DNA from 3 places in the Paenibacillus sp. GbtcB18 genome. Region 1 is predicted to be linked to each of the others. Evidence: riboswitches for the same ligand, from Rfam matches in the RefSeq annotation. Region 1 holds a riboswitch; each other region holds the start of a gene.
What was found. A riboswitch is a leader RNA that binds a small molecule or an ion and turns the genes downstream of it on or off. The one in region 1 is predicted to bind cyclic di-AMP.
Positions count from the first base shown of each region.

Region 2: another riboswitch for cyclic di-AMP. It lies ahead of KVT34_RS19195 (hypothetical protein); the one in region 1 lies ahead of KVT34_RS09840 (TrkH family potassium uptake protein).
Region 3: another riboswitch for cyclic di-AMP. It lies ahead of KVT34_RS26910 (C40 family peptidase); the one in region 1 lies ahead of KVT34_RS09840 (TrkH family potassium uptake protein).

Region 1 covers NZ_JAGXJX010000002.1:992,044-1,002,106, forward strand. The annotation lists gene sdhA (succinate dehydrogenase flavoprotein subunit) at 1-1,169, opposite strand, end outside; gene KVT34_RS09815 (succinate dehydrogenase cytochrome b558 subunit) at 1,162-1,839, opposite strand; gene KVT34_RS09820 (LysR family transcriptional regulator) at 2,132-3,031, shown strand; gene KVT34_RS09825 (hypothetical protein) at 3,372-3,593, shown strand; gene KVT34_RS09830 (cation:proton antiporter) at 3,727-5,004, opposite strand; gene KVT34_RS09835 (potassium channel family protein) at 5,029-5,691, opposite strand; gene KVT34_RS09840 (TrkH family potassium uptake protein) at 5,706-7,049, opposite strand; cyclic di-AMP (ydaO/yuaA leader) riboswitch at 7,109-7,258, opposite strand; gene KVT34_RS09845 (CPBP family intramembrane glutamic endopeptidase) at 7,438-9,096, shown strand; gene uvrC (excinuclease ABC subunit UvrC) at 9,363-10,063, opposite strand, start outside.
Region 2 covers NZ_JAGXJX010000006.1:305,356-315,418, forward strand. The annotation lists gene KVT34_RS19180 (YitT family protein) at 1-833, shown strand, start outside; gene KVT34_RS19185 (YbdD/YjiX family protein) at 978-1,181, opposite strand; gene KVT34_RS19190 (carbon starvation CstA family protein) at 1,174-3,264, opposite strand; cyclic di-AMP (ydaO/yuaA leader) riboswitch at 3,527-3,719, shown strand; cyclic di-AMP (ydaO/yuaA leader) riboswitch at 3,828-4,008, shown strand; gene KVT34_RS19195 (hypothetical protein) at 4,126-4,566, shown strand; gene kdpF (K(+)-transporting ATPase subunit F) at 4,757-4,831, shown strand; gene kdpA (potassium-transporting ATPase subunit KdpA) at 4,891-6,570, shown strand; gene kdpB (potassium-transporting ATPase subunit KdpB) at 6,591-8,636, shown strand; gene kdpC (potassium-transporting ATPase subunit KdpC) at 8,773-9,390, shown strand; gene KVT34_RS19220 (histidine kinase) at 9,733-10,063, shown strand, end outside.
Region 3 covers NZ_JAGXJX010000013.1:79,938-90,000, forward strand. The annotation lists gene KVT34_RS26895 (SRPBCC domain-containing protein) at 134-583, shown strand; gene KVT34_RS26900 (DUF1540 domain-containing protein) at 796-1,017, opposite strand; gene KVT34_RS26905 (cryptochrome/photolyase family protein) at 1,059-2,450, opposite strand; gene KVT34_RS26910 (C40 family peptidase) at 2,601-3,065, opposite strand; cyclic di-AMP (ydaO/yuaA leader) riboswitch at 3,069-3,213, opposite strand; gene KVT34_RS26915 (SurA N-terminal domain-containing protein) at 3,392-3,982, opposite strand; gene KVT34_RS26920 (hypothetical protein) at 4,187-5,008, opposite strand; gene KVT34_RS26925 (M1 family metallopeptidase) at 5,018-7,045, opposite strand; gene KVT34_RS26930 (YwhD family protein) at 7,164-7,670, shown strand; gene KVT34_RS26935 (transglycosylase domain-containing protein) at 8,150-10,063, opposite strand, start outside.

The DNA of each region.
Region 1 (10,063 bases):
TTCGCTCCGAGACGGTTCGCTCCGTGAACGGAGTAATCGCACTCGCCTGCCGCGAAGAGGCCCGGAATGTTCGTCATTTGGTTGTAATCGACCCAGATGCCGCCCATCGAATAGTGAACCGCAGGGAAAATCTTCATCGGAAGCTTCCGCGGGTCGTCGCCTGTGAATTTCTCGTAAATTTCGATGATACCGCCCAGCTTAACGTCAAGCTCTTTCGGATCTTTGTGAGACAGATCCAGGTAAACCATGTTCTCGCCGTTGATGCCGAGCTTCAGGTCGTTACAAACGTGGAAAATTTCACGGGTCGCGATATCACGCGGCACCAGGTTTCCGTAAGCCGGGTATTTCTCTTCGAGGAAGTACCAAGGCTTGCCGTCTTTATACGTCCATACGCGTCCGCCTTCACCACGCGCGGATTCGGACATCAAGCGAAGCTTGTCGTCGCCCGGAATCGCGGTCGGGTGAATCTGGATGAACTCGCCGTTCGCGTAGTAAACGCCCTGCTGGTACACGGCACTTGCCGCCGTACCGGTGTTAATAACGGAGTTCGTTGTTTTACCGAAAATGATGCCGGGACCGCCGGTCGCCATGATGACGGCATCGGAAGAGAACGTCTGCACTTCCATGTTGCGCAGATCTTGGGCGGCAATCCCGCGGCAAACGCCGTCGTCGTCGATAACCGCGCCGAGGAATTCCCAGTGCTCGAACTTCGTTACGAGTCCCGCTGTTTCGAAACGGCGGACCTGCTCGTCGAGCGCATACAGCAGCTGCTGGCCTGTCGTAGCGCCGGCAAATGCCGTACGGTGGTATTTCGTGCCGCCGAAACGACGGAAATCCAGAAGACCTTCCGGTGTCCGGTTGAACATAACGCCCATCCGGTCCATCAAGTGGATGATGCCGGGAGCCGCGTCGCACATCGCCTTAACCGGCGGTTGATTGGCGAGGAAGTCGCCGCCGTATACCGTATCGTCAAAGTGCTCCCAAGTGGAGTCGCCTTCACCTTTCGTATTAACCGCACCGTTGATGCCGCCTTGAGCACACACGGAGTGGGAACGTTTTACAGGAACCAGGGAGAAAAGCTGTACGGGCACACCCGCTTCCGCTGCCTTAATGGTTGCCATCAGGCCGGCCAGACCGCCGCCGACGACAATTACTTTTGAATTAGCCATTGCTGGTCACCCCTCCGATCATTCCGCTAACGACAGGAAGCTCCTGAAATTGCGGGTCTTTAAATGCCACGAGAGAAGCGATGAACATGACGGACATGATAACGAACAAGCCGATCCAAATATAGGAAGACACGCGTTGGGCGCGTGGGCCCACCGTGATGCCCCAGCTGACAAGGAACGACCACATGCCGTTTGTAAAATGGAAAGACGCGGCGATAACGCCGATTACGTATATGGTCAGCAAAAGAGGCTGAGATACGATGTCATGCATCGTCTGTCCTAAGCGTTCATGCTCTACGTTGCCGATTGCCACTTGAAAACGCGTTTCAAAGAAATGCCATGCCACGAACAGGAAGGTAAGAACCCCCGTGATCCGCTGCCATAAAAACATCTGGTTGCGGAAATAGCCGTAACGGCTTACGTTGTTGCGGGCCGTAAACGCTACGTACAGGCCGTAAACGGCATGGTACAGGAGCGGAATCCAGATCCCGACGATCTCGAGCACAAGCACGAGCGGCAGGCTGTTCAGCCAGTTGATTTGATCCACAAACGCTTCGGGTCCCTTAGTTGCTTCAAAGTTGGTAAGCAAATGCTCGATCAAGAAGAAACCAACCGGAATAACGCCAAGCAAGGAATGCAGCTTGCGGTTAAAATACGAGTTCTTGCCCATTAGTGATGCTTCCCCCCTCAAATTTTCGCCTCGACATGATACGTCTCGACAATTCCAGACAAAACCAAATTCCATTGTACTCCCCTGTCCGGGGACCGTCAACCGCCAAAAAAGGCACACTCATCGCTTTTTCCTGCCTCGGATTAGCGACAATGGGCCGAATTTTTTGTGAACAACTGGTGACATATACATCGTACCTCTTTATCGCTTATAATGGAATTGCTGTTTTTTTATATTCATTATAATATTTTTGCATAATAAGAAGAATTTAAACCCCAGGGAGGCACGAATTATGGAACATCTCGACGTTTTTGCTGTCGTTGTCGAACAGGCCAGCTTGAATAAAGCGTCGCAGGTGCTAAATTTGTCGCAGCCTGCCTTATCGCGCAAGATCATGAAGCTGGAGGAGCAGCTCGGCGTCCAGCTCTTTTCCCGCAAGGGGAAGCGCCTTGATTTAACGCGGGCCGGCGAAATCGCATACGAATATGCGCTGGAGCAGAGACAGGCCGAACGCCGCTTCCTGCAGACCTTGTACGAATATAAGACCGCCGGGCGCCATATGAGCCTCACCATCGGAGCCAGTCTGACGACGCTGCAGACCACGCTTCCCGAGCTTGTGACGATGTACCTGGCGGAATATCCGTCTACGGACATGAAAGCTCTGACCGGCAAAACTCACGAGATCGTCATGATGGTCAAGGAGAAGAAAGTCGACATCGGCCTCGTCGCCTCCTCCATCGACCAGCCGGGACTCGCCTGCGAGCCTCTTTTCGACGATCATCTCTGTCTGGTGCTGCCGCAGGGTCATCCTTACCTGGACCGCGAGGAGCTGTCCATCGCCGATCTGAACGGCCTCTCGATGATCCTCTTCTCTAAAGGCACCTGGTACCGGGTGCTTACCGACGAGCTGTTTCACCGCTTTTTCATTTTTCCGGACGTCAAAATGGAAATCGACTCGTTCGAGGCGATCATGCGTCTCGTCGTTACGTGCCAGGCGGCTACGCTGCTGCCGAGATCGTACCTGCACGACCATTCGTCCGATCATGACGGGCTCTGCGTCCGTGAGCTGCCGGAACTTATGAATACGCCGCGGACCACCTCGCTCATTTTCGTGAAGGAGACTCACCAGAACGAGGCGGTCGCGCATTTTATCCGCAAGGCCAAAGCGCATTTTGCGGGCTTAAGCCAGTAAGCCGGGCCCTGGCAGAGGCCGCTGCCGCGCCAGCGCTTGGGACCGTTATGCGGTTATGTCCGCATGACGGCTATGACGGCCCGGGAGGGCCAACCCGTCATACCCCGCCTGATGCCCCCAAAGGCTACGGCAGCACCCACGCTTCCGGCTGCAAAGAACCTCCCTGCCTGCACGGCCCGGCGAGGTTCTTTTTTTTCGCTAGAGCTCTGTTACACTTGTTGTTGATTTTTATTGAAGCAATCGGGAGCATAGTGGAATTGATTATTTCCGCTTGAGCCTGACACTGGTGTCAGGGCTTAGGATAGTTGTATAACCTACTAGAAAGGAAAAAAGATAAGTTATGGATATTACTTCACAGGAAGAAATCATGATTAAGGCTCTCCGTGAGGCTGCATTGCCCCCTTTATTTGTGCTCATACGAATTAGAAATGACATTTCAAATGACACTGTAAATGTCGAAGAGAACCGAAGAGATGTTGTCGTAAAAACAATGGAAAAATACATCAGCCCGTTATGGAAAGATTATCATGAGGGGAAAAATTTAAAAGCCAAAGAAGAATGAACCGCCGAATTGGGCAGTTTTTCTTTTGGACAAAAATCAACACTCAAGGCTAACAGAGCCTTCGCCAAAAAACCGCCTATGCAAGCATAGGCGGTTTCCATTTTCTATCATCCTAAAGAAAAGTTTCTTCTAATTATTGAGTTCCCGGCTTCGCGGACGGTACGCCATGCGCGCCTCCGCCGCCGCTGTCCTCTTCAAGGCCCAGCTTACGCGCCACAAAGGCCGTGGTGCTCGCCTGGAACAGGATCGTGATCAACACCGCCATAAACGTAACGGAAGCGATCAGATCCGCATGAGCGATGCCCAGCCCCGCCACCATGCCGGAAAGCGCGGCAGGAATCACGCCGGTCTCCCTCACCCAGAACATGAAGACAATCTCTCTCCAAGTCCATTTCGCTTTGCGGTCCGGCAGCGTGCAGACAAGCACGACCAGCGGACGGGCGATGAACATGAACACGAAAATGATGCCGAGACTCGGCCACAAATATTTGAGCAGTAGCGGAAAATTAACCTGGCTGCCGAGCAGGATAAAGATCAGCATCCGCATCAGAACGGTCACATTTTCCGAGAAATGCGTCATTTCCTGCTTTTTATCCTCCATATGCAGCTTGAAGACGTCGGAATTGCCCCAGATCAGCCCGGCCGTGAACGTCGCCATAAAACCGCTGACCCCCAGATCTTCACCCGCCAGATAAGAGCCGAGAGCCGCCGCCAGCATCAGAATCGTCGCGTAATCGCGCAGAAAGCCGATTTTCACGTGTGCGGTCAGGAAGGCTCCCGCATATCCGATTATCGCGCCGACCGCCAGCCCGCCCAGCGCGGTTTTCACGAACTGCCATGCGCCTGAAGCGACGGATACGTGCTCCGTTCCCAGAAGAATAGCAATCAGCGAGAAGGTAAGAATGGAGCCCGTGGCGTCATTGAATGCCGATTCGCTCTCTACCGTCTCGCGTACCTTGGCCCGGATTCTCACCTGCTTGAACACGGGAATGAGCGTAGCCGGATCGGTGGAAGAAATGATAGCCCCGAGCAGGAGCGCATGCAGCCAAGGCAAGCCGAGAAACCAGTGGGAAGCGGCGGCGACCGCCCCGCACGTAAGGATGACACCCGGTATGCTCAGCAGCGTGACGGAGATCCAGACATGCTTCAGCCCGCTCAGCCGGATATTGCGCCCTCCGTCAAACAGAATGAGCGTGGAGCCTATGACCAGGATGAACTGATTGGTCAGAGAACTGCTCGGTTCGGCGATCCAGTGAAACGCTTGTCCGAAAATCATCCCCGCGATCAGAAAAAGCGCCACATCGGGCAGGGGCAGCCATCCCGCCAGTTTACCGAACAGCATGCCCAGAACCACAATCAGGATAAATAAATACAGCTCATAGTCAATGAGCTGTGTCAAAGCATTCTCCATGCGCATACGCCCCTTTCCGGCTTCTTAGCGGATCGCGCGGCTCTCAAACGTGTCGATCTGCTCTTTCGTGCCGATAACGACCATCACGTCTCTCTCGTGCAGGACATCTTCGGCGGTAGGCGCGATAATCACGTCGTCCGTTTTGTTGATGGCGACGATGCTGCAGCCGTACTTGGCCCTCGGATCGAGTTCCTTTAGAGTAAGGCCGGAAATACGCCGGGAAACGACGAGTTCCGCGATCGTGTAGTTTTTGGACAATTCGATATAATCGAGAAGGTTCGGCGACACGAGCTGGTGAGCCACGCGCACGCCCATATCACGCTCGGGAAAAATAATCCGGTCCACGCCGATTTTCTCAAGCACCTTGGCGTGCTGATCGGTCAACGCCTTCGCGACGACCGTTTTAACGCCAAGCTCCTTAAGCAGAATCGCCGCCATGATACTCGCCTGGATATTATCTCCGATAGCCACGACTGCGCAATCGAAATTCCGGACGCCGAGCGAGCGGAGAACCTCTTCGTCCGTTGCGTCCGCAACCACGGTATGGGTGAGCTTGTCGCTCATCTCGTCCACTTTCTCTTCATCTCTGTCGATGCCCAGCACCTCGTGCCCGAGCTGAGTCAATTCTTGGGACAAGCTGGAACCGAAGCGTCCGAGTCCGATAACTGCATATTGAATGAAAGCCATTGTTTTGTTTCTCCTTAACCTATCGTGATTTTTCCTTCGGGATAACGGTACAGTTCTTTCTCGGCTTTAGGCTGCAGCGCGTACGCAAGTGTCAAAGGCCCGAGACGTCCCGCGAACATCGTCAGGGCGATCATAACCTTGCCGAACACGGTAAGCTTCGTGGTCAGCCCCAGGGTGAGTCCTACGGTCCCGAATGCCGAGGTCACTTCATACAAAATCATAAGAAACTCGTGATCTTCCGTCGTAGACAGAAGCATGGTAACGAAAATAACAAGAAAGAGTGCAAACATCGTCAAAGTGATCGCCTTCAGGATGCGTTCCTTGCCGAGACGGTTGCGGAAGAAGACGATATCTTCTTTTCCCCGCACCATCGCGACGATAGCCCCTACGAGCATCGTAAACGTAGTCGTCTTGATCCCGCCCCCGGTCGATCCCGGAGAAGCCCCGATAAACATCAGGATGATCATGAAAAATTGGGACGCTTGGCGGAGAGAAGCGAGATCAAGCGTATTCGCCCCCGCCGTACGCGGTGTGACCGATTGAAAAAACGAAGCGAGAATCTTGCCGCCGAAGTCCAGCGAACCCAGCGTTTTCGAATTGGAATACTCGAAGATAAAAATAACAAGCGCCCCGGTCACGATCAGAATGCTTGTGGCGCTCAGCACCACCTTGGAGTGAAGGGTCAGCTTCTTCGTTTTCCGGTAATCCATCACATCGGACATCACGATAAAACCGATTCCGCCCAGAACGATGAGCGCCATCGTCACTACATTGGTAATAAAATCGCCGGCGTAAGCGGTCAGCGAGGTGAAGGGGCCCGTAATCGGACCGAACAAGTCGAACCCGGCATTGTTGAAAAAGGAAACGGCATGCCAGATGCCGTAGTACAGCCCCTTCGGAAATCCGAGATCCACCGACCAGCGGGCGGTAAACAGGACGGCCGCGATTCCCTCGATCGTCAGCGAGTAGATCAGTACCTTCCGGAAAAGACGGACAATCCCTTCCATACTGCCCTGGTTCAAGGCTTCCTGAAGCAGCAGCCTTTCGCGGAGCGATATCTTCTTGCGCAGGATGAAAGCAAAAAGCGTCGCCATACTCATGAATCCGAGGCCGCCGATTTGAATCAGCGAAATGATGACCATTTGTCCGAACGTCGTAAAATGCGTTCCGGTGTCTACCACGACCAAACCTGTTACACAGGTAGCCGAGGTGGCCGTGAAGAGAGCGTCGATGAACGGAAGCGGCAGCCCGTCCGTTGACGAGACCGGCAGCATCAATAAGCCCGAGCCGATGAAAATAATGAGGGCAAATCCGAGCACAAGGATCTGCGGCGGCGTAAATCTCGACTTTTTTAACACATAATTTCCTCCTATATGAAGCACAAAAAAGACACTGGAGTCCCACTGCCCTTTCGGTTATGGTTCCTGCTGGTCGCCTACGAGGTTAGCTGACGGATTCGGATGTACAGGCCACCCTATTTACCCTGCCCGATTCAGGCACAAGCGGTAAAATTCACCCCAAAGTATGGTTCCCCCGTTTTCCAACGGAAATTCGGCGTATGAAGTTGTGCGAAGAAATGAATCATCCGCATTATATATCTGTTATTAAACAAGCACAAAGCCCTTTTAACCGGATTTTACGGGGGGAAACCTAGACAATCTTCCTGCAGCTAACTGGGAGTCACGAATTGGCATCCTTACGCAAACTGTGATACGGTTAAAAAAACGATCGGAGAAGGAGCTGACCATGAAAAAATACGGTCCGGATAACCCGCTGCTGCTGCTCGCCTTGACCGGATTCCTTCTATATGCAGCCGTGGTTTTCATCTATAATACCGGGGCCGCTCCCGCCGGTTCCGATCCTTACGAAACGTCAGCCTCCATTACGAAAGAACAAGCCGCGGAGGCTGCGGTCGCATGGCTGCGGCAAAGGCAGGGCGCCGATGCCGATAACGGCTCCGGCGCCGTTACGGTCGGAGGGTCTCCCGGCACATTCGTCAGCTATCAATCGGAGAAGGAACTCAGCGGTTATCTGACCAAAGAGAAGCTTCAAACGTTGTATGACAAGAGCTACGCCAGCCGGGTGCCCGTCGATTACTATCGGGTAGAAGTCGCCGAGGCTTCCCCTTCGGTCCGGAAGTGGGTCATCGATATCCATATGACCACGAAAGCCGTAATCGGCTGGTCCCGCATCGGCGGCGAATCCCTGGCGGCCGTGTCCGCGTCGGATGCGGAGAAGGCCGCCAGGGAAGCGATCGTACGGCAGGGCTACGAAGAGGCGGAGTTCAAGCGGATCAGTCCTCCGGCCGCCATGTCCGGCATGCTGCTGTTCGAGCGGGAGAAAGAGCCTGTCGGGGACGCAAAGCTGACGATCGGCGTGAAGCTGGATGGAACCTCCGTTTCCTCATTCACCCAATCGTTCCGGCTCCCCGCCGCTTTCACGTCCTGGCTGAAGCATCAGGAGGATACCGCCTCCATGTGGACCCGCATCAGCTTGTGGGGCAACGGCCTGATGGCCCTGATCGCCCTCGGTTATACCGTCCTTAAACGGAGGACGGTCGATTTTTCCCGTGGCGTTCTGCTAACGGCGGTATATGTCGTGATCTACGTCATGAACAACATCAACATGTATCCGGCCTATAAAGCCGGCAGTACGCCGACGAGCAGCGGCCAGGAAGCGATCCTTTCGATCGTGCTGATCAACTTCGTTACGCTGCTGATGGCCGCAGCCGTCTACTTCTCTTTCACGGCCGGCGAAGCCTTGTGGAGACGTGAAGGAAAGTCCGTCATGCCCCGCTGGCGCGACGCCGACTTCGGCGCGCACATAACCCGCAGCATGGTGCAGGGCTATCTGCTCTGCCTGTTCCTGCTCGGCCTCCAGCAGGTGCTGTTCCTTGTGGCGGAGAAAGGCTTCGGTGTCTGGTCGGTGAACGATCCGATGTCGTCTCCCCGCAACATGCTGCAGCCCGCTTTGCTTCCGCTGATGGCTTGGGCGGCCGGCATTTCCGAGGAGGCCACCTTCCGGCTGCTCGGCATCGCCCTGTTCAGCAGGCTGCTCCGGTTCAAATGGCTGGCCGTGCTTCTGCCCAGCCTCATCTGGGCGGCGGGTCACACCGCCTATCCGATCTACCCGGTGTACACCAGGCTGATCGAGGTAACGGTGCTCGGCCTCGTCTTCGGCTACGCCTTCCTGCGGTACGGGTTCCTGACCGCCCTGTTCGCCCATACGGCTATGGACAGCATCCTCATGGGCCTGTCCCTTCTCACGGGCGAAGGGCTGGCAGCCAGCACGCCTGCGCTAGGCCTGCTCTATATGGCGCTGCCGGCCGCCGTCGCCCTCGCGGTATCCGGGCTTCACAAACTGAGGTTTATGAGCGGAAGCAGGCAGAACCGGCGGCCCGTCTAGAAAGTCACCGGCTTTGTCTGCACGCGAGGCCAATGGCCCCCTTGCCGGCAGCAAGCCGCCCCGGACTCTTGGACATGGCAGCAGCCCGGACACGGCGGCAGTACGATGGACACGGTCATGCGGCACATCGCCGCTAAGACCCTGATGGAGCCCCGCGGCGCGGACGGCATAACCGGTGGTTGGCTGCGGCAAGTCCCGGAAGCCAGCGGAAGTGCAATCACCGGCGACTTGTGGCCGCATTAAACGCACAAAAAAGAGGAACCGTCTCAAATGGACGGTTCCTCTTGTTCTTGTTCTCCCCGCAGAGCGGTCAATATTTGTGCGGCGAGCTTCTCGCCGATTCCCAGAGGCCGAAAATCTTCAACCGCGGCCTCTTTGATTTTTTTAACGGACCCGAAATGCTTCAGCAGCAGCTTCCGGCGTTTCTCCCCGATACCGGGAATCGCATCGAGCTGCGAAACGACCATCGACTTCGCCCGCCTTTCCCGGTGGAACGTAATCGCGAAGCGGTGGACTTCATCCTGGATCCGCTGCAGCAGGTAAAATTCCTGGCTGTCGCGCGGAATGGGGACGACTTCGGCGGGATCGCCGGCCAGCAGCATCGCGGTTTTGTGCTTCGCGTCCTTGGACAAGCCGCACACCGGAACGAACAGCCCCAGCTCGTTCTCCAGCACGTCGATAGCGACCGACATCTGACCTTTGCCGCCGTCCACGATGATCAGATCGGGCAGCGCCATATTCTCCTTCAGCACCCGCTCGTAACGGCGGCGGATGACTTCCCTCATGGACTCGTAGTCATCCGGTCCCTTCACGGTCTTGATCTTGTACTTGCGGTACTCCTTCCGGTCCGGCTTGCCGTCCGTGAAGACGACCATCGCGGCCACCGGGTCGGAGCCCTGAATGTTCGAGTTGTCGAACGCCTCGATCCGCGTGACCGGCCCCGTACCGAGCCAACTGCCTAGGTTCT
Region 2 (10,063 bases), on a different contig from region 1:
AGCTTCTGCAACGAATCGTATTTATTACGCTAGGGGCGGCTTTATTTTCGATAGGGTTGGAAGTTTTCCTCGTTCCCAACAATATTATCGACGGCGGTATCACCGGTATTTCGATTATGCTGTCCCACTTTTTCCATCTTCCTCTCGGTATTTTCTTGACCCTTTTGAATCTTCCTTTTCTGTTCCTGGGTTACAAACAAATCGGTAAAACGTTCGCCATTTCGACGTTGTTCGGTGTTATCGCAATGTCAGTCGGCACTTCCCTTCTTCATCCGGTACCGGCTGTCACAATCGATCCGCTGCTGGCCGCCGTTTTCGGCGGGGTTATTCTCGGCGTCGGGATCGGGCTCGTTATCCGTTCGGGCGGTTCCCTTGACGGTACGGAGATCGTAGCTATTCTGATCAATAAAAAATCACCGTTTTCCGTCGGTGAAATCGTCTTGTTCATCAACCTGTTCATTCTCGGCAGCGCCGGGTTCGTATTCGGTTGGGATCATGCGATGTATTCCCTGATTGCGTATTACATTGCGATGAAAATGATTGATGTGACGATCGAAGGTCTCGATCAGTCGAAATCCGTATGGATCATCAGTGAAAAATATAAAGAAATCGGCGATGCGCTGACTCAGCGTCTGGGCCGTGGCGTGACTTACCTTCATGGGGAAGGCGCTTATACCGGCGACGACAAGAAGGTGATTTTCACCGTCATTACACGTCTGGAAGAAGCGAAGCTGAAATCCATCGTCGAAGAATGGGACGGAAACGCCTTTATCGCCGTCGGCAATATTCACGATGTGAAGGGCGGACAATTCAAGAAGAAGGATATCCACTGATCCTTGCCAAAAGCTTCTCCCCGCAAACGCGGGAACATGAAAAAACCAGCGGCCGTAATGGCCTGCTGGTTTTTTTGTGCCGCCTTGGCGTGCCGCCTTGGCGTGCCGCCTTGGCGTGCCGCCTTGGCGTGCCGCCGCAAACACCTAGCAGCAGCGGGAGATTTTCCCGTCCTTGGCGTCGTAGCGGTTGTCCTGGGCTTGCCGGAAAAACTCCGCCCGGCTCAGGACAGGCTGGTCTTTGTGGGCGCTTTTCATATGAGCCACATAGGTCTCGTAGTGGGGGACGCCCACCATCAGATGGATAAACTGATTGCGGTAGCTCCAGATGAGTTTCAGGCGCTTAAACATATTTCGTTGCCTCGGATCTGCCCTGCTCGCCGCGCGGGATATACGGGGCTTCGTAGAGATCCAGCGGTTTGTTCGAAATCGCCTTCAGCCAGACGCGGATGGCCGAGATAAACACGATCAGCACCACGATCATGAAAAATCCGCACAAGGCCGCGTCGATGTAATCGTTCATCACGATCTGCTTCATCTGTGCGGCCGTTTTGGCCGGGGCCACGATTTTGCCGCTGTCCAGCGCGTTCTGGAACTGCTTGGCGTGAGAAAGAAAGCCGATGTTCGCTTTCTCGTGGAACAGCTTCTGCCAGCCGGCGGACATGGTCACGATAAGCAGCCACGTTGTGGGCAGGAGCGTGACCCAGGCGTACGCCTTTTTGCCCATTTTGAACAAAATTGTCGTCCCCAGCACAAGCGCGATGCCGGCCAGCATCTGGTTGGCGATGCCGAAGAGCGCCCACAAGGAGTTGATGCCTCCCAGAGGGTCCACAACACCTTGGTAGAGGAAGTACCCCCAGCCTCCCACGCAGAGGGCCGTGGCGATCAGATTGCCGACCGTGGACCGGGTATCCCCCAGCGACTTGCTGGCATAACCCAGCAGATCCTGGATGAGGAAACGGCCCACGCGGGTACCTGCGTCGATCGTCGTCAAGATGAACAACGCTTCGAACAGGATGGCGAAGTGGTACCAGAACGCCATCATCGTTTTGCCGCCGATCACGCCGGACAAGATTTGCGCCATGCCGATGGCGAAGGTCGGCGCGCCGCCCGTCCGCGAGAGGATGGTACTCTCGCCGATATTCTTGGATAGCGTGGTCAACTGCTCGGGCGTGATGGTGAAGCCCCAGTTCGTGATGGTTGCCGCCGCGGTCGCCACATCGGTACCGCCCAGGGCAGCCGCAGACGAGTTGATCGCGAAGTAGGTACCGGGCGTGATGATGCAGGCGGCGATCAGCGCCATGATGGCGACGAACGATTCGACCAGCATCGCGCCGTAGCCGATCGGACGCGCGTGGGATTCGCGCTCCAGCATTTTGGGCGTCGTTCCGGAGGAGATCAGCGCATGGAAGCCCGATACGGAGCCGCAGGCGATGGTGATGAACAGGAACGGGAACAAGTTCCCGGCGAAGACGGGACCGGTTCCGTCGATGAACCGGGTCGTGGCCGGCATGGACAGATCCGGCAGAACGAAAATAATGCCGAGCGCGAGTCCGATGATCGTTCCGACTTTGAGGAACGTGCTGAGATAGTCGCGTGGCGCCAGAAGCAGCCAGACCGGCATGACCGAAGCGAAAAAGCCGTAGGCGATCATCATCAGAGCGATGGTTTCCCCGCTGAAGGAGAAAAGCGGGGCCAGAACGGCGCTCTCGGCGACGAATTTGCCCCCGATGAGGGACAGAATCAGCAGAACGACGCCGATAAGGGAAGCTTCCCCGACTCGGCCGGGCCGTATGTAGCGCATATACACGCCCATCAGGAGGGCGATCGGAATGGTGGCGGCAATCGTGAACATGCCCCACGGGCTACCGATCAGCGCTTTGACGACGACGAGCCCGAGCACGGCGAGAAGAATGATCATAATGCCCAGAATGCCGAGCATGGCGATCGTGCCGGTCACTTTGCCGATCTCGTCCTTGATCATATCGCCCAGCGATTTGCCGTTTCTGCGTGTCGAAGCGAAAAGAATGACGAAATCCTGGACGGCGCCTCCCAGAATAACGCCGAGAATAATCCACAGTGTTCCGGGCAAATAGCCCATCTGGGCGGCAAGTACGGGGCCTACGAGAGGGCCCGCGCCGGCAATGGCCGCGAAATGGTGCCCGAACAGCACCCATTTGTTCGTCGGCACATAGTCCTTGCCGTCGTTGTTTAGCTCTGCGGGTGTTTTCCGATTATCGTCGAGCACGAAAACTTTACGGGCGAGAAAACGGCTGTAGAACCGGTAGGCGACCGCATAGCAGCTCACGGCTGCGATAACGAGCCAGGCGGCATTGATCGTTTCGCCGCGATTAAGTGCGACAAGCCCAAAAGCAAACGCGCCGACAATGGAAATCACCCCCCAGAGCAAGATTGATTTCCATCCGATTTTCATAAACATGCCTCCTTACTGGTTAATATGGGAGCGTTTACAAGTAGTATAGCAGGTTTTTCCGGTGTGGGAAGAGGCTGGATGTCCAAACCATTTTCAAAAACGCGAGATTTTCGACGTATTAACAAGCTAGCGCACAAAAAGCAGAAATGTAAGCGCATTAGGGGATTTCTTTGGCTTAAATCGGTTTAAAACCAATCTCGCCATATCTTTACAAAGCACGTGCGGAGGTGTAACATTCATTCCATCAATTGAAAAAAACAGTTTCTTGCTTTCGCTGAATTCCCCAACCGGGGAAGCGGGGGAACCATCGCAGCATTGATCCGGTGTGAGAGCCGGGGCCGTGTCTGCAGGGGTGAATCCTGAAGCGCCGGAATCCATGGACCCGGCAATCAGGTAGGGCGACTCTCACCGTCCGAATCCGACAGCTAACCTCGTAAGCGCATGAGTTCGGGAGGGGTTGAAGAAGCTTGTGATCGGCATCGACCACAGGGACTTCGTTTCGCTGTGGTTTTGTTATGTTCAAAAACATCCGAAAATGAAAAATGTGCCAAACAAATGAACATGCGTTTTTATCGCTGAGTTTCCGTGTCAAGCGGAAAACGGGGGAACCAAACGAGGACTTGCAGGCCTGACGGCCCGGTCCTCATGGGGTGAATCCAGAAGCGGCATCCGTGCCGTAATGGTAGGGCGACTCTCACGCCCGAATCCGACAGCTAACCTCGTAAGCGTACCGAGAGAGGCGACTGCTATCGCGCTTCGGCTATAGTCTTTTTAGGCTGTGACCGTCAAGAAGCCGCGTGAAGAGTTCCTCTTCCGCAGGCTTCTTTTTTTGCTGCCCAAAACATGAAAGAGGGATAAAAAGTGGACGAGAGAAAGATCCAAACCTATACGTTGGTTTCCGCACCGAATGTCACCGGCGAGAACTTTATTAAACTGCTGAATATTTACCGCAGGCCCTTCGCGGCGCTTGTGAACAACCCCGCGGAAGGACAGCGGATGAAGAAGCTGGGAGTCCGGCACATCGTGGAAGTGGATACCGTGCACCACGAAGCCTGGGAAGTCCCGGGACTTCCCATCGGTGACGTCTATCTTTTCGAAGACAGCCTGCCGCTCTGCTGCCGGTATCTTCAGATGGTCCGAAGCTGGACAACCGGAACGATTTTCGTGGTCAAAACGAATGCCTCGCCGCGGCTGATTTATAAAGCGCTCGGCGCCGACCATGTGGTGCATACGAATACCCGTCAGGTCTCTTTCCTGCTTGGAGCAGCACCGGGCCAAGTGCCCGAGGAAGTTTTGCGCTAACGATTTAATTCACGGTCCGAACGATAATGAATGAACCTATGAAATGAACCTATAGATAGGAAAGAAAGGAGCCGAAACACATGACGGACCTTTATATGGTTCTGCTGTTGGCAGTCATTTATTTCATCTTTTACGGTTTTCTGACCTGGTGCGACCATGTTGTGCAAGGCTCGGAAGGCGGCCGTATATGATGATTATCGCGCTTTTTACGGCAGGGCTTTTCCTGTATCTGATATACGCGCTCATACATCCCGAAAAATTTTAGGGCGCCTTCGGGCAGCCGGTGACTGCTAGCGCGGAGTTGTTTGAGGAGGATAGGAATCCATGGAGATTGTGCAGATCGTAATCGTAATCGCGGTGCTTTGCCTGCTGGTGAAACCGCTTGGAACTTATATGTATCATGTTTTTTCGAATGAAAAAAACCGGACGGACAAATGGTTCGGCTGGCTGGAAAGACCCATTTACAAGCTTGCGGGCATCCGCAGCGAGAAGGGCATGACGTGGAAGAAGTATGCGGGCAGCCTTGTGCTGACCAACCTTGTGCTGGTGGCGGTGGGGTATCTGATCCTGCGTCTGCAGCGTGCTCTTCCTTTGAACCCGAACGGGATCGACAATATGGAAGCGACGCTGTCGTTCAATACGATCATCAGCTTTATGACGAACACCAACCTGCAGCACTACAGCGGGGAAACGGGCCTGTCCTATTTCTCACAGATGGCGGTCATTATGATGATGATGTTCACGTCCGCCGTAACGGGAATCGTGGTCGCGATTGCGTTTATCCGCGGACTGACGTCCAAAGGCAGCACCATCGGCAACTTTTTTGCGGATTTCGTAAAAGGACACACGCGCCTGCTGCTGCCGCTGGCTATCGTGGTTACGCTCGTGCTTGTCGGCCTGAAGGTGCCGCAAACGCTGGATCCGACCGTGGCCGCGAAGACGCTTGAAGGCGGGGAGCAGCAAATCGCCATCGGTCCGGTGGCGTCGCTTGTGTCCATCAAGCATCTGGGCACGAACGGCGGCGGTTTCTTCGGGGTGAACTCTTCGCACCCGTTTGAAAATCCGTCTCCGCTGACTAACGTGATTGAAATGCTGTCGATGTGGTGCATTCCGGCCTCATTGACCTATACCTTCGGGCGGTTTGCGAAGAACCGGAAGCAGGGATGGGTCATTTTCACAGCGATGATGACCTTGTTCCTGGTATTTCTATCGGTCGCTTTCTTTTCGGAAAAGGCCGGTAACCCTGCCTTGAACGCCCTTGGCGCGGATTCGTCCATCGGCAGTATGGAAGGCAAAGAGGTGCGGTTCGGTATTGCCCAGTCCGCGCTGTTCACCACGGTAACGACGGCGGCGACGACGGGAACCGTCAACAATATGCACGACACGCTCACCCCGCTGGGCGGAATGGTTCCGCTCGCTCAAATGATGCTGAACTGCGTATTCGGCGGCGACGGAGTCGGGCTGGTCAATATGCTCATGTACGCGATTCTGGCGGTCTTCCTGGCGGGCCTCATGGTCGGCCGGACGCCGGAGTTTCTGGGACGCAAAATCGAGTCCCGCGAGATGAAACTGATCGCCGTCGCGATTCTGGCGCATCCGCTTATCATCCTGGCACCGACAGCGATCGCCTTCATGACGGAGCTGGGCAAAGGCGCCGTTACCAACCCGGGATTCCACGGAATTTCCCAGGTGCTGTACGAGTTCACGTCGTCGGCGGCCAATAACGGCTCCGGCTTCGAGGGGCTGGCGGACAATACGCCGTTCTGGAACATTTCCACAGGAATTGTAATGCTGCTTGGCCGTTACGTGTCGATCATCGCCCTTTTGGGTGTGGCCGGCTCGCTGGGCCGCAAGCAGTGGGTTCCGGAAACAATCGGAACGTTCCGCACGGACAATGCCTTGTTTACCGGAATCGTGGTAGGTACGGTCGTCATCATTGGGGCGCTCACCTTCCTGCCGGTAATCGCGCTCGGTCCGGTAGCCGAATATTTGACATTGCGTTAATAACGATGGGGTGAAAACGGATGAGCTCAACTGCTTCTCAAACGAAACGTAAATCGATGCTGAGCGGGGATATCGTCAAACAGGCGGTTGCGCAAAGCTTTCTTAAATTAAATCCGGTTACGATGATGAAAAATCCCGTTATGTTCGTGGTAGAAATCGGAACCTTCATTGTCCTTCTGATGACGGTTCTGCCGGGCTACTTCGGAACGCAGGACCGGATCGGTTTTAACCTGACCGTGTTTCTGATTTTGCTCTTCACGGTGCTGTTCGCCAATTTTGCCGAGGCGCTGGCGGAGGGCAGGGGGAAAGCCCAGGCGGATTCGCTTAAAAAGTCCAAGCAGGAAATTAAGGCCAACAAAGTGGTCGGCAGCGGCATTAAAGTCGTTCCGTCCACGGAACTCCGCAAGGGCGATGTCGTTACCGTCGCCCAGGGAGAAATGATCCCCGGAGACGGGGAAGTGATAGAAGGGCTGGCCTCCGTCGATGAATCGGCGATCACGGGGGAATCGGCGCCGGTCATTAAAGAAGCGGGCGGCGATTTCAGCTCCGTCACGGGCGGGACGCGAGTCGTGAGCGACGCGATCCGGGTACGGATTACGAGCGATCCCGGCGAATCGTTCATCGACCGGATGATTTCCCTCGTCGAGGGAGCGTCCCGTCAGAAAACACCGAACGAAATCGCGCTGAACACGCTGCTGATCACGCTGACGCTTATTTTTCTGATCGTGGTCGTTACGCTGAAGCCTATCGCGGGGTTCGTGAATGTCGAGCTGGATACGGCCGTACTGATCGCCCTGCTCGTCTGCCTCATTCCGACGACGATTGGCGCTCTGCTGTCGGCGATCGGGATCGCGGGGATGGACCGGGTCACCCAGTTCAACGTCCTGGCGATGTCGGGGAAAGCGGTCGAAGCGGCCGGAGACATCAATACGATCATTCTGGACAAAACGGGAACCATCACGTTCGGAAACCGGATGGCCAGTGAATTTATCCCGGTAGGCGGCGCCTCCACGGGTGAAGCGGCTGCTTGGGCGGCCGTCAGCTCGGTGAAAGACGAAACGCCGGAAGGACGCTCCGTGCTGGAGCTGATGAAGAAACAGAACCTGGTTTACGAGGCTTCTCTCGCGGAAGGCGGAGAGTTCATCGACTTCAAAGCGGAAACACGGATGAGCGGCATTGACTTGAAAGACGGCAGAAAAGTGCGCAAAGGCGCCGTGGACGCCGTCGTCCGGTGGGTGCAGGAGCAGGGCGGAACGGTTCCCGCCGATCTTAAGGCCAACGGAGACGCGATCGCGACGGAAGGCGGGACTCCGCTCGCCGTAGCCGTGGACGGAAAAGTATACGGCCTGATTTACTTGAAAGATACCGTGAAGCCCGGCATGAAAGAACGGTTCGATACCTTGCGCCAAATGGGGATCAAAACGATCATGTGTACCGGCGACAACCCGCTTACGGCGGCTACCATCGCCAAAGAAGCCGGTGTGGACGGCTTTATCGCCGAAAGCAAGCCGGAGGATAAGATCGCCGTGATCCGTAAAGAGCAGGCGGAGGGCAAGCTGGTCGCGATGACCGGCGACGGCACGAACGATGCCCCGGCGCTTGCCCAGGCCGACGTGGGTCTCGCGATGAACAGCGGCACCATCGCCGCCAAGGAAGCAGCCAACATGGTCGATCTGGACTCCGATCCGTCCAAGATCATCGAAGTGGTCGGCATCGGCAAGCAGCTGCTGATGACGCGCGGGGCGCTCACCACCTTCTCGATCGCCAACGATATCGCCAAATATTTCGCGATCATTCCGGCGATGTTCATGCTGGCGATCCCGCAGATGGAAGCTCTCAATATCATGAAGCTGGGGTCGCCCCTGTCGGCGGTGCTGTCCGCTCTTATTTTCAACGCGGTTATCATTCCGCTGCTCATTCCACTTGCGATGAAGGGTGTCAAATACCGCCCGATGAGCTCGACAAAGCTGCTCAGCCGCAATCTTTTTGTTTACGGGCTGGGCGGGGTCGTCGTTCCTTTTATCGGAATCAAGATCATTGACCTTGTCGTCCATGTCTGGATCTAGAAACCTGTTCCATGGAAACGGAAGCACATGCACGTGGATATAAACGGCATGAAAGTGCCCCGAAACAAAGAACAACCACATGCCGGGAATGCCTTTCAAGGGCTTCTCCCGGTATAAGAGAGAGGATTGAAAAAGGATGAATCCAGGCGCTTCGGTACCTAAAGAAAACGGCGAGTGGAACGGGTCCGTCTTGTCTGTCGCTGTCCGTATCAGCATATTATCAATCGTCCTGTGCGGAATCATATACCCGCTCCTATCGACAGGGCTGGCGCAGGTCATTTTCCCCAAACAGGCCAACGGCAGCGTCATTAAGAACGAACAGGGGGAAATCATCGGTTCGGAGCTGATCGGGCAATTGTTTGCGGATCCGAAATATTTCCACGGCCGCGTTTCCTCCATCGAGTATAAAGCGGAAGCTTCGGGCTCCAACAACTATGCGCCTTCCAACCCTGAACTGGTAAAACGCACGCAGGAATCCATGGATACATGGAAAAAGGAAAATCCGGACGTGCCCGTCAATCAGGTGCCGATTTCCTTGCTCACGAACTCCGCTTCGGGCCTCGATCCTCATATTACGCCGGAATCGGCCCAAGTCCAGATTCCCCGTATTGCCAAAATGACGGGAATATCGACCGCCCAGCTCCAGGAATTGGTTAAAAAGAACACGGACGGCCGCGATCTGGGCCTATTCGGCGAACCTCGCGTGAATGTGCTGGAATTAAACCTGGATGTGAAGAAATTAGCCGGGAAATAACCGGTAACCGCCAGATCGGGAGCCATTTATACGGTAACGGTAGAGGCTCTTGACGCGGCAGGATTCCAGAGACCGCTGGCAGCCACTTATAAACGCATGCTCTTTCCGGTAAGGAGGGCATGCGTTTTACAAGTTTTCGGAGTGCGGGAAAGCGGATTTTACTCGTAAGAAAAATTGTGTTTCTACTATTATATATGCCTCCTTATATGCTTCCTTTGGGGCAGAGGATCCCGATCAAGTTTTGTCTCGCTAAAAGATCGCATGATGCTTACAGAACAACGGGAATTTCGTGGGAGAATAATGTGAGGTATAAGGGAGAAGGAACGGAAAGGGAGCCGGGGAATGGATAATTTCCGGAGAAAAACGCCCGAAGAAATTTTGCTGTCGATTTCGGACATTCACCGGGGCCGGCTGAAAATCTATATCGGGGCCGTCAGCGGTTCGGGGAAAACGTATCACATGCTGCGGGAAGGGCAGACACTCCGGGAACAGGGAATCGATGTCGTGTTGTGCGCGATTTCCATGGAGGGGCGCCCCGAGACGATGGAACAGGCCGGCGGGCTGGAACGGGTTGAAAGCATCGAATGGAGGAAGGATGGGCTGAGGCAGCAGGACTTGCCGCTCGATGATCTTGTTGCCCGTAATCCGGAAGTGGTACTGACCGATGGACTCG
Region 3 (10,063 bases), on a different contig from region 1:
CCGTTCCAGATGAAGTCTCAGGGGAAATGACGCTTTTTTACAATCGGTTTGCGCCGTGGTCCTGTAATGTTGATGGTAGCAAAACGGCCAAGCTATCTCAAGACGCCGACACTAGGTAAGGGAGGAATATTCAATGGATCTCAGTTATCATTTTTATATCGACGGCAGCCCGGAGCAGGTCTGGGAGGTTTTCGTGACGCCGGAGAAAACCCGTAAAATCTTTTTCGACTGTGTGATCGATTCTTCTTATGTCCCCGGTGAATCTATCCGGTTCATCGGACCCGGCAATGACGGCGAGCAGACCGTTCATATCTACGGAGAAGTGCTGGAATACGAGCCGAACCGTATCCTTAGTTACATTGAACACCCGGGTCCTTCCTACTATCCGAATCATGCGGAGATTACAACGCGGGTAACCATTAAGCTGGAGCCGTTCGCTGGCTGCACCAAGCTGACTCTGATCAACGATCAGTGGGTCGAAAATCATCCTTCCTACGAAAAGGCGGACCCCGCCTGGTGGATGCTGCTGAGCGCCATCAAAACGTTCGTGGAAACCGGAAAGAAGCTGGATCTCGGCTGGTAAGGGGTAAAAGGGCGGAGTCCCTACGAAATATGGCTGCGGCGGTAAGCGGAACGTTTCGGTTTCGACACGAAAAAGCCGGACAGTATGAAGCCTGTCCGGTCTTTAATCCGCCGCTGATCCCAGCGGCGGATTATTTTGTAAGCCGACAACAGGGGAGCTCTACGGCTCCTCTGCTGTCGGCATTTTCATTTTCTAATGAAAAGTTTGATTGTTTAGTGATGATGACGTTCCTCGAAAGTTTGACAGCAGGTGTCGGTGATGCCCTCGGCGGAATCCTGATGTCCGGAATCGTAAGGCAGACCGTCCCGCTCCTGCGGTTGCGGCTTGTTCGAATGAGCGTTTACTTCGATCATAATAACTTCCGCGCTGCAGTTGTTGCCCTGCTCCCAGTATTCGCAGTTGGCAATGCTGCATTTCACCATTGGATTTTCCATGTTTATCACCTCGTACTTCTATTTACCCGAAGAACGAAGCTTTAAACAGGGGGAGAGCCGTCCGGGAAAAGTCCGACCGAACCTGCACCGGCGTCAGGTTTAGCCTCCGCCAGCATGTGCTTGTAAATCTCGATCGCTGCGGCGCGTGAGCTTTTCAGATCGACAATCGCGTCAGCCTGCGGTTTATGAATCTCCTTATCGCTCAGATGAGCGAGATGGGGAAGCCACCGCCGGATGTACATACCCGTCGGATCATGCGTCTCCGACTGGGTGACGGGGTTCATGACTCGGAAGTACGGGGACGCGTCGAAGCCGAGCGAAGCGCTCCACAGCCAGCCGCCCCGGTTGAGCACGTTGTCGTAATCGGCGAGCTTGCGCCGGAAATACCGTTCGCCCAGCGTGAAGGGGCACCGCAGGTTCTTGGTCAAGAACATGGCCGTCACCATCCGCAGCCGGTTCGGCATGTGCCCCGTGGCGTTCAGCTCCGCCATGGCCGCATCCACGACCGGAATGCCGGTCTGCCCCCGGCACCACCGCTCGAAGAGCGTGTCCTCCAGGCCGGAGAAATCGAATTTCTTCTCGTAGACGAAGAAGTCCGGGTTATAGACGGCCTGGTACAGGTAGAAGTCGCGCCACGCCAGCTGGCGCGTCCAGGCTTCGTGCCGCTCGCTGCCGAGAGCGGCTTCATACGCCCGGCGCACGGAGAGCGCGCCGGTGTTCAGATGGCGGCTGATCCCGCTGGTCGTCTCGAAGGCGTACCGGTCTCTTTGCGCTTCATAAGCGCGGAGACCTCCTTCGAGAAAATCGCTCAGAGTCTGAGCGGGATCAGGCGCCGTACCTGCCGCTTCCGGGTCCAACGGAAGCGGGAACCGGGCGGACCAGGCTTCGCGGTCCGGTAGCGGCCGTGTCTGCAAATCGCGCACGGTGACGGCCGACGACGGCCGGAAAAAAAGGTGCATGTAAGCGTTCCATTTTTTATAAAAAGGGGTAAATACCTGGTAAGGGGTACGGCGCTCCGCGAAATGCTGGAAATCCCCGAAATCGGCGAGAGTGTGGTCGATCAGCGTAGTAACCGGGACGCCGCGCGCGGAAGCTGAAACCTTCAGTTTGCGGTCGCGTACTAATGCATAGGGCGTAATGTCGCCATGCACCACGATTTCTTCGATGGGAAGCTCCGCGAGTAGCCCGTCGACCACGACATGAGGCTCGCCGGCAAGCACTTCCAGATGAGCGCCCGCTTTCCGGTATTCGCGAATGAGCCTGGAAACGTGACGGAGGAAGTTGATTCCGCTGTGTTCCCTGTCCCGGCCTTCGCGCAGCAGGAAAGGGTCCAGAATCAGGACATGCAGGCTTGGACGCCCCAAGCTGTGAATGTAATCAAACGCAATCAGGTCGTCAATCCGCAGATCTTTGCGATGGATAAAAAGGATCATAATGAAGGGACGCTCCTTGCCTTTTCGTCTAACTTCAATAATAACAGGAAATCCGGCGCAAATGAAAAGAAGCCCGGCAAGCCAGGCGGCAACCTGGATTACGGGGCTCCCTTTCGGGTATATGCTGCGTTCCATTACGAGTGCGTCTTACTAGTCTGCAGTGATCTTGTTAAAAAGGTCATCGCCGATAACGCGGCGTGCAGAAACGTATCGTTTCGCATAGTAAGATTCGCTCAAGTCACTCTTTGTAACACCTTTGTTCGTGGCGGAGTGGGCGAACTTGTTGTTCCCGATGTAAATACCTACATGGGAGATGCCTTTTCCGTCGGTGTTAAAAAATACAAGGTCACCCGGTCTCAGATCGCTTTTCGCAACCGAGGATCCTTGGCCGTTCTGTGCTTTTGAAGTGCGTGCCAGATCAATGCCGAACCGGTCGAATACGTAGGACGTGAAGCCCGAGCAATCAAAACCGCTGGTCGATGTGCCCGAATACTTGTAAGGCGTCCCTACCAATCCGTCAATCGTGGAGCTGAGCGTCGACTTCGCGGAAGCGCTGCCGATTTCCACACTCAAAAACAGGGTCAAGCTCAAAACAAACAACAAGACTTTCTTCAACTGTGTTGCTCCTTCCTGTGCCTACGAGGTTAGCTGGAGGGTTCGGTAGAAGGTCCCCTATGATCCCTGTGTTGCAAGATCAATTCACCCAGAGTGGATCCCCCGTTCTCTTCCTTTTGTCTAAGAAGAAATTCGGCAATCTTTTTCTGTTCCGACACTAAGTATTCGCCATAGGTCCAGAAATTCCTTCCAAAAAACTAAAAATAGTTACAAAAAAGTTTCAAAAGCAGTTATTTAGTCGGATTTCAGGGGAAAAAGTAGATCAAAAAACCCGCCTTCTTGTATAAAAAGGGCGGGTTTTCCATGTCTTTCAGCTTAGAGCCGATCTAAGTCTTCGGCTGGTCCGGAAACTTCACGCGCAGCCCGGGCTTCGTTTCGGCGAGCAATTTTTCCTGCAGGGCGTTGAGATCTTCCTGCGTTTTCAGTTCGCCTTTTTTGACGAGGTATTCGATCGTCTTTTGCTGGAGGAGATATTTGGCGTACTGGTTGACGGTTTTGGGATCGGTCCAGTAGGTTGCCTCGGTCAAGCCGGCGCTTTTGTAAAGCATCTCCTTCAACTGAGCCGCTTCGGGACCGGCCGCTTCCAGCGCTTTGCGCTGCTGGTCGATAGCCTGCTTCACTTCGGCTTCCTTGACTTTGACTCCGCGCTTCTGGCCGTAACGGACGAAGAGCTCGTCCTTAAGCATCAGATCGAGAAGCTGATCGTTGGTCAAATTGTTTTGAGCGCCCTGCATCTGAAAGGCCAAATCGACTTCGGCTTTCATTTTGTCGAATGCTTGGTTGGAGATGCGGACGTCGTGACCGATCGCCACAACCTCTTTGGCTTTAACGTCGGACTGTCCGTAAAAGAACGACCCGGCGGCGACGCAAAGGCCAATTACTGCCGCCACGACGGTGCTTGTCCGTGGGGATATCATCGGTAATGCCTCCTTTTATCTTCTATCTTTCCATGATAGCTGAAAAAAACGCAAATGGAAACTAAAAACCCCCTGGCCGTTGAACGGCAGGGGGAGACGGATATCGCGCCGGAACAATCCGGGAAGAGGACGGTTAAGAAGGGAGACGATGGATGGGACCCGTCTGTCTTTCCACCCGGCTTACGGGCAGAGAAAGAGGCCTTTCTAGATGCGATAGCTTTCCCAGATTTCACGCTGGGCGGCGATGGACCACATTTTGACAAAGGTGCGGACCAAAGGGTAGATCTGGTGGATGATGAGCGCCGTCAGGCCTGCCCATATATAGGAGGCATAAGTCGCCGCGACGGCAAGAAGGAAGCCGAGCAGGACGAGCAGGAGGGCATTGCCCGTGATCCGCAAGCCTTGGCGGAACACGACCGGAAGCACCGCGAGAAATCCCCGCCGATCCTCGGAGGCCCGGCCGAACTGCAGGAACAGGAAGAGGAGCTGAATAAGCAGGGCGTACACGGAATAGAGTGCCGCCCAGGGAAGCACGGACAGAAGAAGCGGCTCGAATCCGTAGGCTTTGTTGAACAAAGCAAGCGCTTTGGGGGCCAGCCAGTAGAGCGGCGCAAGCATCAGGACCGTTTGCAGGAGATAATAGAGGAAGAAGGGCAGCAGCAGCTCGCGGATTCCTTTCATAAACCGGTAGCCCGCATTCATCTGCCGGTGTTCCAGCGAGTACAGCACGCCGGCGTTCAGCATGGGACTGATCAGCATCCGGACGGCCAGCAGGATGAGAAGCCATTCGAGATACGGCTGGATGAGATCCGTTTTTACAAGCCGGAACTGGCTTTCCGCCAAGAACAAATGAACGGCGCTCTGGGGTTGATCGCTGCCGGGATAACGGTGGAGCAGAGGGACGATAATGGATTGGACCCATTTATAAAGCAGAATCCCCCAGGCAAACTGATACACATACAGCACGCAAACGGCGAACGGCTGCTTGAGGGCGGCCGTCAAGCCTTGTCGTAGATAGCGGAGCATCTCATCACCTCACCAGGCTACAGTATCGAACAGCGTTTCCAGCAGTTTGACGACGCCGAGGGTCCAGCGGATTCTCCACGTGGTGTCGACTTCGGTTTTCATATAGTTGTTGATATGCCGGTTTTCGAGCTTCATGGTGTAGTTGGGATCCAGGGAAACCCAATCCACCGGCGATTTATGGGTCAGCTTGTACTCGATCTGCTCGCCCTGTCCGTCCCAGACCTTCTCGGTCGTCGAACCGTCGGCAAAATGGAACCGGAGCGGGACGGCAGGTACAGTGCCGCCGAACTTGCGGACCAGCACGCTGCTTTCGTACAACGTCTGTCCCGACTCGTTCGTCTGGCGGATACGGATGTTATCGACCGCATAGTCGGTCATCATGCTGCCGTATATATATTGGTCGAAAAACTCCGTCCATTTCGTTTTGGTGATTTCCTCCACGACCGCTTGGAAATCGCGGGTTCCCGGGTGCTTGAATTTCCATCGCTGGAAGTATGTTTTCATAATGCGGTCCATCGTGTTCAGCCCGACCCGGTGCTCGATTTCCTTGAGAACCAGCTTGGCGCGGGTATACACGTTGTCGGCGTACTCGCCGTGGCTGCGGTAACTCCACGCATTTTTCTGCAGTGCGGCCGGTGAGGTGATATAGCTCGCTTCGACCGGAAAGTTGGGTTTCGACCCGTATTCCAGCTCCATCAGCTTATCTTCGGTGTAGGAAGTGAATCCTTCGTCCAGCCAGGCTTCCTCGAACTCGTTGGTGGCAACGAGTCCGTACCAGAACTGGTGGCCAATCTCATGGACGACCACCCGTTCGAGGTCCAGATCGGGCGTCCCCTTGGAGGCTCCCCAAGCGGTAACGAGCGTGGGATATTCCATGCCCCCCGCCCCGTTAGCCTCTTCCGGCGGCACGACAATGGATAAGGTCGAGTACGGATATGTACCATACCATTGGGAGTACCGGCTCAGCGCTTTTTTGGCGGCGATCATATAGCGGGACTTGTACGGTTCATGCTTGGGATCGAGGTACAGCTTGATCTTGACCCCCGGCAAATTGGGAGCGGCATAGGGCTCTTCAAACACCTTAAAGTTAGGCGAAGCGGACCAAGCGAAATCGTGCACGTCATCCGCATAAAACTGATAGGTTTTCTTGCCGGCTTCGACGACCGGATTTTTGGTCGGAAAACCGGTGGCGGCCACGATGTAATCCGCTGGGACTTTCACACGGACATCGAAAATGCCAAAGTCCGCGTAAAACTCCGAATTGCCGTGGTACTGGTGCAGGTTCCATCCTTCCGCGGTCCGTCCCCGGGTGCCGGCAGGCTCGTACACGGCAAGCTTGGGAAACCATTGGCCCGCCATAACGAAATCTTTCGTTATGCCCATGCGGGCGAACACTTGCGGAAGCTTGACCGTAAAATCCGTATGCAGCGTAATGGCAGCCCCTGCGGCGACAGGCTTCGGAAGCGTAATCTTGATCAGCGTCCGGTCATCGGGGTTTCCGTCATCGGGCTGGACGAACTGCATCGCGGAGCTGAGGTCGGTTTCGTCCTCGGTTTTGATGCTGCGCAGTTCCATATCTCCGAAGCTGCCCTTTTTGGCTTCGTCTCTCCGCAGCTTGCCGCCGGATTCCTTCATAAAAGTCGTCTTTTCCGATGCGAAGGCATTCGGATAAAGATGCATGTACAGTTCCTGTACAGGCTGACTGCCCGGGTTTTTCCAGGTGACGGTCTGTTGGCCGAGGAGCTTCTGGTTTTCCGGGTTGTATTCCACATTGATGTGATATTCGACGATGCGCTTGCTGAGAGGCTGGTGTACACCTTCTCCTGTCGCCGGCGGCTGACCGATTGAAGAAGAAGGTTCCGCATTCACCGGGGGGACTGGATTCTGAACGGTTCCGGACAGAACGGCCCGGCTTGTCTGGCCCGTCCTTTCTTCAGGGGAAGAAAGGAGCGAGTTGGCGAGGAAGGCTGCGCCCAGGAACGCGGCGGCTGCGGATACGAGCCAGGCTTTTTTTCGGTTGGCCATCTTTACTTTCATGATTTTCACCCCGTTGACAAGCATCTACAGCATGTATATGTTTGCATTCCGGGGATTATTAGCTAAAATAAATGAAGAAGAGCAGAATTATTTTTCTAGGAAAGCGTAGGTGCCTTTCATGGATTCCCATAAAGAAGAACCGAAGAAAAAACCGGCGGCGCTGAATATCGTCAGCACGAAGGTGAATCACAAAGGATTCGGAGCGGGTTCGATTGATCTGAGCAACGTATCCAGCCTTATTCTCGACGGAGACGAAGCTTATCTCGACATGGGCGCGCTGCACGCGAAGAGCCAGGTGGAGAAGCGGATTAAATTCTCGATGAACAAAGAAGACGTCCCGAACGGACGCCGCTGCTGGATCGTATGGGTGGCCGTGGACCGCTCACCGGAAGGAACTTCCTACGGCGGAGTGACGGCTTGCGAGATGCTGATCGATACGGAAGCGCGCAAAGGTTGGAAAATCCTGGCCGATCACGTGAACCGGATGGACGCCGCAATGAAGCGCAAGATCATGGTGGAAGGCCTGGATGAAACGGAGAAATCCGCGCTGCGCAAGGCTTTGATCGAACATAACGAGGAATGGTGGAACCACTCTTCCGAGGAGCTTAAACAGGCGCTTGCTTAGCCTCTCGTTAAATGTGTACAAATTGTGTCATGGATTGTGAGACCCAGGGGAAGCGGGTATACTAACACTAGTGTATGTTACACTCATATACTAGGACAGCAAAAAGGCAGACTAAGGACGCTTAGTTCTGCCTTTTTGCGTTGGATATAAATGACTGGCCGGCCGTTTATTTCCTGTAAAAGGGCTTTCGTTGCTTGGAAAAGCTTCAATAAAAGAAGGTGCTTCAAGCCTCGAAAGAAGCTGAACACAAATCAAATCCTGACCGGCCGGGTTTAATCCAATCCGGCCGGAAAACAAAAAAGGCAGATGCGAGCGAAGGCTCGCATCTGCCTTTTTGTCATTTTTACCGGGAAAGGGCCGGCATCACCGGAAAATACGCAGGTCAGCCTGGCCCTCGCAGGGAGCTGTCTGAGCGTCCGCGAGCGAGTTCCCGGGCGCGTGTTCCAGCCCGGCTCACGGCCGCTGAGCTTCCGCTCCTGCTATTCGTTCCACCAGCGCTTCATATCTTCCCACCAGGAGCGCGCTCCGCTGCCGAACCCTTTGCCTTTGGCGGCCCGGTTCGTGCAGTATTCCTTCGGCTCCGTGCCGGAAAGGAACGCCTCGTTGCGCGCGCCGGTCGTACAGTCTTCATTGGCGAGCTTGCCGCTCTTCGGATCAATGTAGACGGTCGTGACTCCCTCCGGCACCGGGAAGAGCTTAGGCGGAATCGCCTCCAGGACGGCTTCGGTGTAGCCGGCGAAGATCGGCGAAGCGAGATGCGATTCCGCCGTGTTGATGGCACGCCCTTTGTCGTAGCCGACCCAGACGGCGGTGGCCAGCTCGGGCGTGTAGCCGACCATCCACGCGTCGGTGTCGGTCGTGCCCGTCTTGCCCGCGACGGGCCGCTTGATCGTGGCGGCCACCCGGCTGCCGGTACCGCCATCCTCGAATACGCTCTCCATCATATGGGTGAGCACGTAAGCGGGCGCGGCGTCGGCGACGCGTTCGCTTTTCGGCGCAGCCTGATAGAGGACGCTGCCGGCCATATCTTCGATCTTGATAATGGCCGTCGGCTCGACTCGGACTCCCTGGTTGGCCAGGGCCGAGAAAGCGGCCACCATCTCGTACGGACTGACCGGATAGGTGCCCAGCGCGAGGGAGGGAAGCGGCTTTAGATTGCTCGTAATGCCGAATTTCCGGGCGTTGTCGATAACCTTCTGGGGACCGACCTTCAGAATCGTATCGACCGCGAAAATATTGTCCGACTTCGCGATCGCCCGGCGCATGTCGATGTCCGCATTTTCGTACTGGTCATTGTAGTTGCGGGGCGTGTACGACTGCCGGCCCTCGTCGTATTTAAAGACGGTCGGTTCGCTCCGGACCGTGCTGAGCGGCGTAAAGCCGTTCTGCAGAGCCGTCAGATAGACGAACGGCTTGAAGGAGGAGCCCGGCTGGCGGGTCGTCGCAAACACGCGGTTAAACTGATTCGCTCCGTAATCCTTGCCGCCTACCATCGCTTTAACGTAGCCGGTCCGCGGATCGAGCGAGATCAGAGCGCCCTGAATCTCGCTTTCTTTGGGCAGCTGCTTGGCCATCTGCTCTTCCGCGATTTTCTGCGCTTTCAGATCCAGCGTCGTGTAAATGTTCAGGCCGCCCTGCTCGAACTGATCTTCCGTGATGCCGAGCTTCTGCACGGCCAGCGTTTTGATATAGTCGCGGAAGTAAGGGGCCTGGGAAGGTTTCTTCTCCACCAGTGGCTGAACGGTCAGCTTCTCCTGTTTGGCCGCGTCCGCTTCCTGCTGGGTAATGAAGCCTTCCTTCGCCATCGTCTGGAGCACGACGTTTTTCCGGTCCATCGCATTCTCCATGTTATAGTAGGGCGAATAAAATTTCGGCCCTTTCGGAACGCCTACGAGCATCGCGCTCTGGGCCAGGGACAAGTCCTTGGCATGTTTGCCGAAGAACAGTTGGGAAGCCGCCTCGATTCCATACGTGGAATGGCCGTAGTAAATCTGATTCAGATAGCTTTCCAGAATCTGATCCTTGGTCAGCTGCATTTCCATCTGCACGGCATATACCGTTTCTTTGATCTTGCGCGTCCAGGTGCGGTCATGATTCAGATACAAGTTCCGTGCCAACTGCTGGGTAATCGTCCCGGCCCCCTGCACCTTGGACATGCTTTTCAGATTGACGATGGCTGCGCGCGCAATGCTTTTGACATCAAAGCCCGGATGACTGTAGAAGTTCTGATCTTCTATCGCGAGCGTCGCTTTAACCACATACACGGAAATGTCGCTGATCGGCACGATCTTGCGGTTCTGGCCGGAATCCAGCGTATCGATTAAAGCTCCGTTAACGTCAAAAATTTGGGACGTCTGGAGCACCTTCGTGACCGGAAGCGCCTGTGAGCGCAG